Regions from separate parts of the Pantoea sp. X-Soil-TKNS-1280 genome, predicted to be linked through region 4. Evidence: predicted binding sites of a transcription regulator. Region 4 holds the regulator's gene; each other region holds the start of a gene.
What was found. The regulator LexA, encoded in region 4, represses DNA repair genes until DNA is damaged. The targets are predictions, from matches to a motif close to TNCTGTATGTACATACAGNA.
Positions count from the first base shown of each region.

Region 1: a site for LexA is predicted at 1,967-1,986, ahead of uvrB (excinuclease ABC subunit UvrB). Genes of this name have one in related genera too.
Region 2: a site for LexA is predicted at 1,420-1,439, ahead of AC6I8X_RS11855 (DinI-like family protein). Genes of this name have one in related genera too.
Region 3: a site for LexA is predicted at 2,146-2,165, ahead of AC6I8X_RS08585 (metal-dependent hydrolase). Genes of this name have one in related genera too.

Region 1 covers NZ_AP035962.1:1,331,184-1,334,709, reverse strand. Annotated here, with positions in the region: gene uvrB (excinuclease ABC subunit UvrB) at 1-1,887, opposite strand, end outside; gene AC6I8X_RS06255 (ABC transporter ATP-binding protein) at 2,784-3,500, shown strand.
Region 2 covers NZ_AP035962.1:2,544,592-2,548,117, forward strand. Annotated here, with positions in the region: gene yedD (lipoprotein YedD) at 1-363, opposite strand, end outside; gene AC6I8X_RS11845 (DUF6388 family protein) at 544-867, shown strand; gene iraP (anti-adapter protein IraP) at 1,055-1,348, opposite strand; gene AC6I8X_RS11855 (DinI-like family protein) at 1,475-1,714, shown strand; gene AC6I8X_RS11860 (hypothetical protein) at 1,732-1,998, opposite strand; gene AC6I8X_RS11865 (hypothetical protein) at 2,166-2,414, opposite strand; gene AC6I8X_RS11870 (diguanylate phosphodiesterase) at 2,662-3,526, shown strand, end outside.
Region 3 covers NZ_AP035962.1:1,831,299-1,834,824, reverse strand. Annotated here, with positions in the region: gene hxpB (hexitol phosphatase HxpB) at 1-270, shown strand, start outside; gene kduI (5-dehydro-4-deoxy-D-glucuronate isomerase) at 436-1,272, shown strand; gene kduD (2-dehydro-3-deoxy-D-gluconate 5-dehydrogenase KduD) at 1,289-2,050, shown strand; gene AC6I8X_RS08585 (metal-dependent hydrolase) at 2,183-2,773, shown strand; gene AC6I8X_RS08580 (L-cystine transporter) at 2,927-3,526, shown strand, end outside.
Region 4 covers NZ_AP035962.1:377,562-381,087, reverse strand. Annotated here, with positions in the region: gene AC6I8X_RS01730 (CsbD family protein) at 1-106, opposite strand, end outside; gene dinF (MATE family efflux transporter DinF) at 264-1,595, opposite strand; gene lexA (transcriptional repressor LexA) at 1,688-2,302, opposite strand; gene AC6I8X_RS01715 (diacylglycerol kinase) at 2,408-2,776, opposite strand; gene plsB (glycerol-3-phosphate 1-O-acyltransferase PlsB) at 2,903-3,526, shown strand, end outside.

The DNA.
Region 1 (3,526 bases), 950 kb from region 4:
CGGCGTGAGCGCCAGGTAGCTGGCCTCGGCTTCAGCGGCGGTGCGCGATGCCGTTTTGCCCTTGCCACGGGTTTTGACCACGTTTTTACCCAGTTCGAGAATATCGGTGATCTTTTTGTTCAGCCCCTGCGGCACGATGCCGTTTTCTTCATTGTAGCGCTGCTGTTTCTCGCGACGGCGTTCTGTCTCCCCAATGGCGCGAGCCATCGATGGCGTGATCTTATCAGCGTACAGAATTGCTTTACCATTGATGTTACGCGCAGCACGGCCAATGGTCTGAATCAGTGAACGTTCGGAGCGCAGGAAGCCTTCTTTATCGGCATCAAGAATCGCCACCAGCGACACTTCCGGCATATCCAGCCCTTCACGCAGCAGGTTAATCCCCACCAGCACGTCAAACTCACCCAGACGCAGGTCGCGAATGATCTCCATACGCTCCACCGTGTCGATATCCGAGTGCAGATAACGCACCTTTTCACCGTGCTCTTCCAGATACTCGGTCAAATCTTCCGCCATGCGTTTGGTCAGTGTGGTGACCAGCACACGTTCATTGATTTCAACGCGCTTACGGATTTCCGACAGCAGGTCATCCACCTGGGTGGTTACCGGACGCACTTCGAGGATCGGATCGAGCAGGCCGGTCGGACGCACCACCTGATCAATCACTTCATTACCGGATTTCTCCAGCTCGTAGTTACCCGGCGTGGCCGAGACATAGATGGTTTGCGGGGCCAGCGCTTCAAATTCTTCAAAGCGTAGCGGACGGTTATCCAGCGCTGACGGCAGGCGAAAGCCATATTCCACCAGCGTCTCTTTACGCGCGCGGTCACCGCGATACATGCCACCAATCTGCGGAATGGTGACGTGGGATTCATCAACCACCAGCAGACCATCGGCCGGGAGGTAGTCAAACAGTGTTGGCGGTGGCTCGCCCGGCCCACGTCCGGAGAGATAGCGCGAATAGTTTTCGATACCGGAGCAGTAACCCAGCTCGTTCATCATCTCGAGGTCAAACTGGGTACGCTGGGTAATGCGCTGTTCTTCCAGTAATTTATTGTTTTCCAGCAGCACCTGACGGCGTACCACCAGCTCCTTTTTGATCTCTTCCATGGATTGCAGGATGCGTTCGCGCGGTGTGACATAGTGGGTTTTAGGATAGACGGTAAAACGCGGCACCACCGAAACCACCTGGCCGGTGAGCGGGTCAAACAGTGACAGCCGCTCCACTTCTTCATCAAACAGCTCCACGCGCAGCGCGATATCGTCAGATTCGGCCGGGAAGACATCAATCACCTCGCCGCGCACGCGGAAGGTGCCACGCTGGAACACCTGGTCGTTGCGGCTATATTGCAACTCCGCCAGGCGACGCAGAATACTGCGTTGATCAATGATCATGCCGCGCGTCAGATGCAGCATCATTTTCAGGTAAAGATCGGGATCGCCCAGGCCGTAGATCGCCGAAACCGACGCCACCACAATCACGTCACGCCGTTCCAGCAGCGCCTTGGTGGCAGACAGACGCATCTGCTCAATATGCTCATTCACCGACGCATCTTTTTCTATAAAGGTGTCGGAGCTGGGCACATAAGCTTCTGGCTGATAGTAGTCGTAGTAGGAGACGAAAAACTCCACCGCGTTATCCGGGAAGAACTCCTTCATCTCGCCGTAAAGCTGAGCCGCCAGCGTCTTGTTAGGAGCCAGTACCATGGTAGGCCGGTTAAGATCGGCAATCACATTGGCCACGGTAAAGGTTTTTCCCGAACCGGTCACCCCCAGCAGCGTCTGATGCGCCAGGCCATCCTCCAGCCCCTCTTCCAGACGACGAATGGCCTCAGGCTGGTCCCCTGATGGTTTAAAAGCGGAGTTGAGTTTAAAGGCTTTACTCATGGTTTTGCGGTTCCTGCTGGAGAAGTCGGCGGGCAGGCTGCTAATTCTACTCTGCCAGCGCGAATTTGCCAGTAAAAAATACTGGATATATTTACATATATGCTGCACGATTACGGGGAGGCGTGGCGACTCGCCACAGTGCAATTTTAACAACGACAGGTAACACCTTGTGGTACAAGGTTATCCCCAGAAAGGAGATGCTTTTAACATTTGTCAATAGAGCGTCATAAAATTGCAGTCTGATGACGAGCAAGATAATTCTCAGGCTTGATTTTAACTAACATGTTGATTTATTAGAAAATCACTAAAAAGCCCAGTTTCTCAGCATAATGTATGCAGGCCGCGTATTTCCTCGCTTGCGCTCTGTTTTCAGTCTCTAATGCACAAGGTTATCCACAGGAATAGTGGATAACTGATGGCAGCCCCGCCCCCATCGCCTGTGCATAATTTTCTCCGGCTTGTCCTGACGTGCGAAAAAATTTTTTTTTGCGTTTATTTTTCTCACAACCCGCGCGGCATTAACTATTCTTTTTCCGTGCTGAGGGGGTCTGCTGGATGAAATTTCCAGTAAATAAGGCCACTTATTCCTGCCGGTTCTGCCTTATGCCAGATCGGCTGCACCAGAATCGTTAAGCATTCAGCACCGCTAAAGTGCAGCCTTTTTATCACTCCGTGGAATTGTTAAGCGTTACTCAACTTTTAAGCCTGATTTTTGCCCGCCATTGATGCATTTTTCATCGCATTGGCAACCTGGCCTGAGAATTGCAGGTTTATCGATAGAGCATTTGTAACAACTCACTGATGGTGAGAGTGGCAATGATGAATCGTGTTTGACTGTTTGCCAGACGACACAGAGCGGAAGCATTCAGGCTAATTATCTGGAAGGAGAATGTCAGATGCTGAGTTTACGTTCGGTGAATCAGTTTTACGGTCAAAACCATATTCTGTGGGATGTGGATCTGGATCTGCCGCCCGGCACCTGCACTGGCGTGCTGGGGAGTCCAGGGATGGGGAAAACCACGCTGGTCAACTGCATTATGGGGCGGCTGCCAATCAACAGCGGCTCGATGACATGGCAGGAAGATGGCTCGCCCCCCGAAGACTTATTGCTGCAACCGGCGGAGCAACGTGCACGCATGGGCATTGGCTATGTGCCTCAGGGACGTCATATTTTCTCGCAGATGAGCGTGGAAGATAACCTGCTGATTGCGTTGATGGCGGCGCAGGATGAGCGCAGCCGCGCTATCCCGGAAATGGTGTTTGATTTGTTCCCGGCGCTCTACTCACTGCGTCACCAGCGCAGTGGCGAGCTGCCGATGGATCAACAGCAGCAGCTGGCTTTGGCACGTGCCCTGGTGCTGCAACCGAAGCTGTTAATCCTCGACGAACCCACTGAAGGGATGTCACCCTGGCTCGAAGAGGAGATGGGCAACTTAATCCGCCGTCTGAACCGTGATTATGGCCTGACCATCCTGCTGCTGGAGCAACACGTCTCCTTTATTCGCCGCGTCGCTGACTACTTTCTGCTGCTGCATCGGGGTCGTAATGTGGCACAGGGCAAAGTGGCACAGCTGGATGATGTCACCATCAACAAATGGCTGACGGTGACCTGATAATGCCGGTTATTTTTGGCACAAAC
Region 2 (3,526 bases), 2.1 Mb from region 4:
TTCCACTGTCGGGCGCTCCACTTTGCGCATGCGCAGACCATCGTAACGCAGCTCACCATTTTGCAGTCGCAGCGGCATCACGCGCACCAGACGCGTCACGTTGACCCACTGATCGTCAAAACGCGTCAATTTGCCCGGCTTGGCGATCACGCGTTGCCATTGACGACAATCCAGCGTATCCCCCTTAGCACCGATGATCAGACTCGCCATCGCCTGGTCACTGACAAGCTTGCTCTGCGGCCCTGTAGTTTGCCAGTAACCCTGCAATTCTGCCGGAGGCGGGGTTTTCACGGCGGCTTCATAGTTGTTAATCTGCGCACAACCGGTCAGCGCCAGCGCCGCCAGTATCATCCACTTTTTCATCTTCGGTCCCTACACTCGCTTCAATGGCGGCTACGTTATAATTTTTCCAGTGAGTTTCGCAAGCTATCTGCGCGCGGGTTGTTCGTATCACGCTCTTTTTCCGTCATAGAAGCGCGCCCGGGCGACAACCCGGCTGTGGCACGTTACACTACGCGCCGAGTCGATCAGCAGGAATTCCGCATGAAAACACCAGAACAATATTACGCCCAGGCGCGCGAGATGTTTTTTGCCGCCCACCCTGATTTCCAGTCCGCACTGGATGAACTGACGGAGCAGGATGCCCGGCAGGCGAGCATGACATTGGACGCCCTGCGCCAGTGGCACGCTGAACGTATCTACGCCGCATTTCTCCGTCAGAAAAATCTCGACGGTATGCTGTTTTCCATTCAACTCGCCGAGCCAGACAAGGACGTGGCGGCAACCGCTATCGAAACTTATCTGAAATCACACGCTACGGCGCTGGGAATGACGTGGGAAGAGTTCTGCATCAAAAACGAACTCTGACTCCACAGCACGATTTCATCTGGCCCTAAAAAGCTCAAAATGATCAGGATAAAGTTGTACAACTTAATAAAATCTGTATAACTTAATCTCACGACTTCGGTCGTAGATTGTCCTTGAACGAATGGTGCCTTTGCACCGCCTCTGGAGGTGTTGCTGGATTTCCACCTCCAGAGGTAAAATTTTTTTGCTACTCTTCGCGTTCAATCGCCTTCACTTCTACATAACGCGCCACGGCCAGCAGGCGGTTAATGTGCGTCAGCAACAGATCCACATCTGACTGCAAGAACTCCTGTGATGAGCGTGATGCCGTCACAATGGCGTCCTGCACCGTGTCACTGATGGTTAGCGAATTATCCTGTTTGGCCTGAATCAGCAGCGCAGCAATCAGCAGCGACTGTGCTTCCACCTGTGCCATGAGTTCTTTTGCTTCCACATCCATTTTTGCCATCTTGAGCAAAATATCGATGACCAATTGCCGCATGTTTACCCCCTGGAATGTAAAGTATCCTGATCAAAGATAATATTTTCGTCTTATCCCTTCCCGCCGCTTGATACTGTTTTTATTTACAGTAATATGACGCTCTGATTCATTAAATGGAATGCCCTGATGTTTGTGGAGCTGATTTACGACAAGCGCAACGTAGCGGGATTGCCCGGCGCGCGCGAAATGATTTTGCAGGAACTGGAAAAACGTGTGCAGCGGGTGTTTCCGGAAATTGAAGTGCGGGTTAAGCCGATGGAACGTAATGCCATCGAAACCGACATGAGTAAAAACGAGAAAGCCACCCTGGCACGTATCATCGAAGAGATGTTCGATGAGGCTGATATGTGGCTGGTGGCTGATTAACCACCAGCTCCATCGGCTTAGCTTTCCTGCTCACTATGATTGATGGCGATTTCCAGATCCTGAATCGCCTGATCAATATCATCCAGCAATTTTCCCTGCCTGTTGATCAACCCATCAAACCGGGTGGCATACTCTTTATCTTTATATTCACCCGCATCAAAGGCCAGCCAGTGACTGGAAAGCGTTTCAGTATTGGTTTGCGCGTAATGACGCATCTCTTTTAGCTGTGAGGTGACATCACGCAGGTAGTCAGTTTTGGTTTTGATTGCCTCTGAATCACTCATGCTATTTTCCTTTTTCTAAAAATTGCCAGTTTTAATAACGTGCGAATGATTAAAGTTAGTAGAAAATAGCGGTAACGCCTTAGGAATAATCGGAACTGAACGCAGATCAATGTCGGGCAAAAAACCCGCACAATGGCGGGTCAAATAAGACAAAACTACGGCAAAAATTACAACACGTCGGTCAAGTGATCGACGACAACCCTTCCGTTTACATCGGTTTGCGTAATGCGATAACTGACGCACCAGGAACGCTGGATACACATTTTATCAAACAGGGACACCCGCCCTTTATGTTCGCCATTCGCACCGATAATGCGCCATTCAGTAATATCTTCCTGACCGCGATTGTTAAGCCTTTGCATACCCTGTTCTACTAAGCGATCGCTATCATCAATCTTCAAATAATCACGCAACATTGTACTCACCTCCCGTTAACGAAGGTTACACTACGCTTTTTATTTGTCGTTTCAATCTAATTTTTTTATCGACAAGTGAGTAACAACCTGATGCAGAAAGAATCCGACTTGACGTAAACCCATCGCCACGTTCCAGCCGGTTAAAGGAGGGAAAGCAACGGCAAATATAAATCATCTGTCATATCGTCTTTTTCCGTCATCGCTCTGTTAATGTAGGTCACACAAAAATAATGCTGTGGAACCTGCCATGCTCTCAACCGTCCTTTATCGCAGCCATCTGTGCGACCATGTTCCGGTGAAAACCCTGGAAGATATGGTTGGTAAAGCCAATAAAAAGAATGAATTATCGGATGTAACGGGCATTTTGTTATTTGATGGTCTGCATTTTTTCCAGCTGCTGGAGGGACCGCCTGAAGCCGTACAGTCTATCTATGAGCGGATCTGTAAAGACGCGCGTCATGAGAACCTGGTGGAATTGTTGCATGACTATGCTCCCGCCCGCCGTTTTGGCAATTCCGGTATGGAGCTGTTTGACTTGCGCGAGCATGATAAGGCCACGGTATTGCAGGCAGTGCTGAACAAAGGGACCTCTAAGTATCAGCTTACCTTTGAAGATCGGGCGTTACGTTTTTTGCGTACCTTTGTCGAAGCCAGAGAAAAAGAAAACTATTTTGAAATTCCGCCGGCCAGCACCTGGGAATTTATCGCTGATAGCGGGGAAAAGGTGCTTATCGACGTTATTCCCGATCCCACTACGCAGTGCCACTTTGCCTTTCAACCGATTATCGACCCGTTCTCTCGCGAAGTCCTGGCGCTGGAGGCGCTGATTCGCAGCGCGGATGGCGGACCGCCACAAAAGTTCTTTGCTCCCTACAGCCGCAAGCAAGCCTATGAGGTCGATCTCAAAAGTAAAAGCCAGGCGTTTAAGCTGGCAAAACAGTTCGGCATTCCGGAACTGACGCTGTCGATTAATCTGTTACCGATGTCGCTGGTGATGGTGCCCAACGCCGTGGATTATTTGCTGGCTGAAATTCGGGCCAGTGGCCTGGTGCCTGAGCAGATAGTGGTGGAGGTGACCGAGGATGAAGCCATCTCGCGTGCCGATGAATTCG
Region 3 (3,526 bases), 1.5 Mb from region 4:
TATTTTGACGTGCTGGCTTCAGCGGAGCGGCTCCCCTACAGCAAGCCGCATCCGCAGGTTTATCTTGATGCGGCGGCAAAGCTGGCTATCGACCCTCTGAACTGCGTGGCGCTGGAAGATTCCTTTAACGGCATGGTTGCCAGCAAAGCGGCGCGAATGCGTTCAATCGTCGTCCCGGCAGCCGAACATCGCGCTGATGCGCGCTGGGCGCTGGCGAATGTTCGGCTGGACGATCTCACCCAGCTGACCGCTCCCCATCTGCATGGCTGACAGCCCGATAGCCCGCTCTGACAGCGGGCTTTTTTTTGCCGATTTGATCGCCAACACAAATAAATAAAACAATGTTTCATTTTTATTGAATTCATATCCCACCCTGCCTAAGATGCCAACAGACCCGCATCGGGACCTATTCCTTCTTTAATCAAGAGGCCTGAGATGGACGTACGTCAAAGCATTCACAGCGAGCATGCTAAAACCCTCGATACCGCCGCCCTGCGCCGCGAATTTCTCATTGAAAACATTTTCACCCCGGATGATTACACCCTCACCTACAGCCACATTGACCGCATCATTATTGGTGGCGTGATGCCGCTTCAGCAGGCAGTCACCATTGGCAGTGAGGTAGGTCAGCAGCTCGGTGTGAGCTATTTTCTTGAGCGCCGTGAGTTGGGGGTGATCAATATCGGTGGCCCCGGCCTGATTGAGGTGGAGGGTAAAACCTGGGAAATCGGTCATCAGGAAGCGCTGTATGTCGGCCAGGGGGCAAAGCAGGTTATTTTCCGCAGCAGCGATGCCAGCCATCCGGCGAAGTTTTATTACAACAGCGCCCCGGCACACACCCGCTATCCCGATAAAAAAATCACCCTCGATGACGCCGTAAAAGCCACGCTGGGTGATGTTGCCACCTCTAACCGTCGCACCATTAATAAATTTATCGTGCCGGATGTGTTGCCAACCTGTCAGCTCACCATGGGGCTGACCCGTCTTGATGAGGGCAACCTGTGGAACACCATGCCCTGCCACACCCATGAACGCCGAATGGAAGTCTACTTTTATTTCGATATGGCCGCCGACAGCGCGGTATTCCATATGATGGGCCAGCCGCAGGAAACCCGTCATCTGCTGGTACATAACGAGCAGGCGGTGATTTCACCCAGTTGGTCGATTCATGCCGGTGTCGGTACCCAGCGTTATACCTTTATCTGGGGCATGGTCGGTGAAAATCAGGTGTTTGATGACATGGACCACGTCAGCGTCAGTGCGCTGCGTTAAAGCACGGGGAAATACCATGATTCTGAATGCTTTTTGTCTTGAAGGGAAAGTGGCGCTGGTCACCGGTTGTAATACCGGGCTGGGCCAGGGGATGGCGCTCGGACTGGCGCAGGCTGGCTGCGATATTATCGGAGTCAACCGTGCCGGGCCTGATGATACGGCAGAAAAAGTCATCGCGTTAGGTCGTCGTTTTTGGTCAATTCAGGCCGATCTCACTCAGCCGTCCACCGTGTCGCACATTGTGGAACAGGCGGTGGCACAGGCAGGTCACATTGATATTCTGGTCAACAACGCTGGCATTATCCGCCGTGAAGATGCCCTGAATTTCAGTGAAAAAGACTGGGATGATGTCATGAACATTAACAGCAAGAGCCTGTTTTTTCTCTCACAGCAGGTCGCCCGGCAATTCATTGCTCAGGGGCGTGGCGGTAAGATCATTAACATTGCCTCGATGCTGTCGTTTCAGGGGGGCATTCGCGTTCCTTCCTACACGGCGTCCAAAAGCGCGGTAATGGGGCTGACGCGGCTGATGGCCAACGAATGGGCGAAGCATGGCATCAATGTCAACGCCATTGCCCCCGGCTATATGGCGACGAATAACACGCAACAGATTCGCGATGATGAATCGCGCAGTGAAGAGATCCTCGCCCGTATTCCGGCCGGACGCTGGGGGATGCCGGACGATATGATGGGGCCAGTGGTGTTCCTCGCCTCCAGCGCTTCTGACTACGTCCACGGCTACACCGTGGCAGTGGACGGTGGCTGGCTGGCGCGCTAAGCCTCTCATTTCCCGCGTCATTCTGGCGCGGGTATCGTCTTAAATTCACGCCTGGTTACAGCGTCACATATTCTCATTCACTGGATAAATCCCTATACTGGATGCATCGACAGTTTGCAGCCAGGTTTTATCATGACGGCCGAAGGCCACATCATTTTCGCCATTGCCAGCGCTATTTTTGCCAAACGCGCCGAGCTGACACCCGTGATGGCCAGTGCCGACTGGTGGCATCTGGTGCCTGCTACGCTGCTGACCTGCCTGCTACCGGATATTGATCACCCTAAATCGGTGCTGGGACAACGACTGAGATGGCTTTCTCAACCGATTGCACGTGCCTTTGGTCATCGTGGCTTTACCCACAGTTTACTGGCGGTGGCGGTGAGTCTCTGGCTATTCCAGATTAATGTTCCCGCCAGCTGGCCGATTCCTGCCGATGTATTGCAAGGCATGACCCTCGGCTATCTCAGCCATATTGTCGCCGATATGCTCACCCCGGCGGGTGTTCCCCTGCTGTGGCCCTGCCGCTGGCGCTTTCGCCTGCCAGTGCTCAATAGCCAGAAAGGCAACCAACTGGAGCGCGCCCTGTGCCTGGCATTGGTGGGTTATGCCCTGTGGTTTCCACCCGGACTGCCATCTTTTGGTGCAAACGGCTGGCCGGAACAGTTGTTCAGCACGCTACAAAATGGCGTAGGTCGATTAATTAATAGTCACACCGCGCAATAATCAGACAAAAATCAGCATATTGTTATAATCAATTCCATTTGGATATAAGCTTGCTGTTTTATGAACTGATAACATGCCGCCATTCCTGCGAAGGAATCACCCTGTATTCCGCGCCCGCACATGCAGAGGCGCGGCAAATCTCTGGAGTAGAGCATGGATTTTCCCCTGATTATTAATCTCGTGGTGTTCGCCGCGTTGCTGGTGCTGCTGGCTCGCATCGGTAATGACCGCTGGAGCCTGTCAAAACGCGTCCTGACAGGCCTGGTCTTCGGCGTGCTGTTTGGCCTGGCGCTGCAGACCCTTTATGGTGAGAACAGCCCGGTGGTTAAAGCTTCGATTAGCTGGTTCAACATTGTGGGCAACGGCTATGTCCAGCTACTGCAAATGATTGTGATGCCGCTGGTCTTCGCCTCGATCCTCAGCGCGGTAGCGCGCCTGCACAATGCCTCTTCGCTGGGAAAAATCAGCGTCCTGACGATTGGCGTGCTGTTGTTTACCACCGCTATCTCAGCGCTGGTCGGCGTGATGGTAACCGGCCTGTTTGGCCTGAGCGCCGACGGCCTGGTTCAGGGTGCGCAGGAAACCGCACGCCTGAACGCAATTCAAAGCAACTACATTGGCAAAGTGGCCGATCTCACCGTGCCGCAGTTGCTGCTCTCCTTCATCCCGAAAAATCCGTTTGCCGACCTGACCGGTGCCAGCCCGACCTCGATCATCAGCGTGGTGATTTTTGCGGCATTCCTCGGTGTGGCC
Region 4 (3,526 bases):
GTTTCCCTTCGATGACGGTCATATCATCATCAGTCAGCTTGCCCCATTTTTCTTTCACTTTCCCTTTGAATTGCTTCCAGTTTCCACTCGCTTCGTCTTTGTTCATAACCGTTCTCCATGTCATTTCCAGTGAGTTGACGGCATACCCATTTCCTGAAGGTAAAAACCGATATAACACGCTACTTAATTGCGCTGTTAAGGATAATTATAGTAGACAATGAATATCAGATAGCACACTTACGGATTAATCTGTAATTAACAAATTATATTCCACTATGCGAAAACCAACTATCGTGACGCCAGTGATGACGCCAGACCAGCCACAACGTGAGTCCGCGTAATGCCAGAAATACCGTCACCGCCAGCCACAAACCATGATTTCCCAACCAGGGTAAGGTGAGCAACGACAGGCCATAACCCAGCGCCGCCAGCGCCATGCTGTTACGCATTTCCCTGCCACGCGTCGCGCCGATAAACATGCCATCCAGCAGATAACACCATACCCCCACCAGGGGCATCACCACCTGCCACACCAGGTAACGGTCGGCGGCTTCGCGGAGTTCGTCCAGCGAGGTCAGCAACCCGACAATTTGCACCCCGCACAGGGCATACATCATGGCGAACAGCAACGCCACCAGGCCCGCCTGACGGCATGCCGCGTGCCAGACCAACAACAACTGGCTGCGATCTTTCGCACCAACCGCTTCACCAGAGCAGGCTTCAACCGCATAAGCGAAACCATCCAATGCGTAAGCTGTGAAAGTGAGAAACATCAGCAGAACCGCGTTGACTGCAACCACATCCGGCCCAATGCGCGCGCCAAAGATCGTCAGAGAAGCAAAACAGATTTGCAGCAGAAATGAGCGCAACATAATGTCGCGATTGAGACGAAACAGGCGGGCGGCACCACCGCGCCAGCTCGCTTTTAGCAGGGTGAAATCAATACCACGTAGCTTTAATACCCGAGCGACCATTAACAGCCCGACACCCAGGGTGACATATTCGGCCAGCGCTGTAGCCGCAGCAGCACCTGCCACTCCCCAGTGCAGACCGAGCACAAACAGCAGATCCAGCAGAATATTAACCAGGTTGCCCACCACCAGCAAAACAACGGGTGCACGTGCATACTGCACACCCAACAGCCAGCCCAGGAGTACCAGATTAGCCAGCGTAGCGGGAGCACTGAGCCAGCGAATCTGAATAAACAGCTGCGCCTGTTGCTGTACCGCAACGCTGCCCCCCATTAGCGCAGCCGCCAGATTGCTGACAGGTGTGCGCAGCAACATAAACAACACGCCTGCGATCAATGCGATAAGCAACGGTTGGGTAAGCGCACGCGCCAGCGCCGTTTTATCGCTGGCACCAAATGCCTGCGCAGTCAGTCCGGTCGTGCTCATGCGTAAAAACAGCAGCAGCATAAAAATGAAGCTGGTTGCCGTGCTACCCACTGCCACGCCACCGAGATAGATCGGACTGTCAAGATGGCCAATCACCGCGGTATCCACCACGCCGAGCAATGGCACCGTGATATTCGAAAGGATCATCGGCAGCGCCAGCCGCCAGAGTGTCTTATCAGAGGAGGAAAACAGCTGCATCAGCCCGTCCCGGTTTGTGCTGCGCTACAGTTATTTTGGCAAATCAAACCACGGCAGCGCAGAGGCGCTACCGTAGTGGGGGATTTAAAGGATTAAAGCCATTCGCCGTTGCGCACGATACCCACCGCCAGCCCTTCAACGGTGAGTGACTGTTCACGGGTATCGACCACAATCGGCTGGAAGTCACTGTTTTCTGGCAGCAGCTGCACAATCGCGCCCTGCTTTTTCCAGCGTTTCACTGTGACTTCATCATCAATGCGCGCCACCACGACCTGGCCATTGCGCACTTCCTGAGTCTTGTGTACCGCCAGTAAGTCACCATCCATAATGCCGATATCTTTCATCGACATGCCGCTAACGCGCAGCAGGAAATCAGCGGTAGGTTTGAAGAGGTTGGCATCAACCTGGTAGTGAGCCTCGATATGCTCCTGGGCCAGTAACGGTTCACCCGCGGCGACACGGCCAATCAGCGGCAGCCCCTCACTGGCTTCTTCTTCCATTAATAAACGAATACCGCGCGACGCTCCGGAGACGATTTCAATCACGCCTTTGCGTGCCAGAGCCTTCAGATGCTCTTCTGCCGCATTCGGTGAGCGGAAGCCCAGTTGAGCAGCAATTTCCGCACGCGTTGGCGGCATGCCCGTCTGGTTGATATGGTCGCGAATCAGATCATAGACCTGTTGCTGCCTGCTGGTTAACGCTTTCATCCCGCCCCCTGGTTGTTTATACAGTCGCTGTGAGTATATACAGGTATTGGCGAAATGGAAACCAAAACTGAGGGAAAAATCAGCGAGTTGATGAATCCGGAATCCTTATCGCAAATGCGACCAAAGCAGCGCGATCCAGACGAAAATAGCCAGTAAGATAGCTAACAATACAGCAGCCGACCCCATGTCTTTCGCGCGTCCGGCCAGCGGATGACGCTCCTGACCAATGCGGTCGACGACGGCTTCAATGGCACTATTCATAATCTCAACGATGACCACCAGCACCACAGAACCGATCATGAGTACGCGGGAGATTGCGTCAACATCCAGCCAGCATGCCACCACAATCGCCACCAGTGCGGCGATAGCCTCCTGGCGAAATGCCGCTTCATGTTGCCAGGCGGCGCGCAATCCCTGCCAGGAATAACCGGCAGCTTTCACTATCCTGAGAATACCGGTGACGTTATTTGCCATGTCGTTGAACCCTTTACTCGTTTTGACGTCAATGTCTGGGCAGCCGGGAATGGCACGGCCACAGATCTTCGCGGCACTTTCTGGTATGCTTGCCGCGCTTTGCTAACAAGAGGCTTAAAGTTGTCTATGTCAGGTTGGCGTAAACTTTATTATAAATTATTGAATTTACCACTCTCCATTTTGGTAAAGAGTAAGGCTATTCCGTCGGATCCTGTGTCTGAACATGGGTTAGATTCAACGCGGCCAATCCTATATGTGCTGCCTTACGATTCCAAGGCCGATCTACTCACACTGCGTTCGCAGTGTCTGAAACACGATCTGCCGGATCCGCTTACACCGCTGGAAATTGATGGTACGTTGTTGCCACGCTATGTCTTTATCCACGACGGTCCGCGCGTTTTCCCTTATTTCGTGCCGAATCTGGAGTCAGTGAAGCTATTTCATGACTATCTCGATCTGCATCGCAGCAACCCCGAACTGGATGTGCAAATGCTGCCCGTGTCGGTGATGTTTGGACGCGCACCAGGCCGTGAAGTACAGGGTGAACAGACGCCACATCTGCGCATTCTTAACGGTGTACAGAAGTTCTTTGCCATTCTCTGGCATGGCCGCGACAGCTTTGTCCGCTTCTCGCCGACAGTGTCGCTACGTCAGATGGCAACCGAGCATGGAACTGACAAGTCAATTGCGCAAAAACTGGCCCGCGTGGCGCGTATTCACTTCGCCCGCCAGCGTCTGGCTGCCATCGGC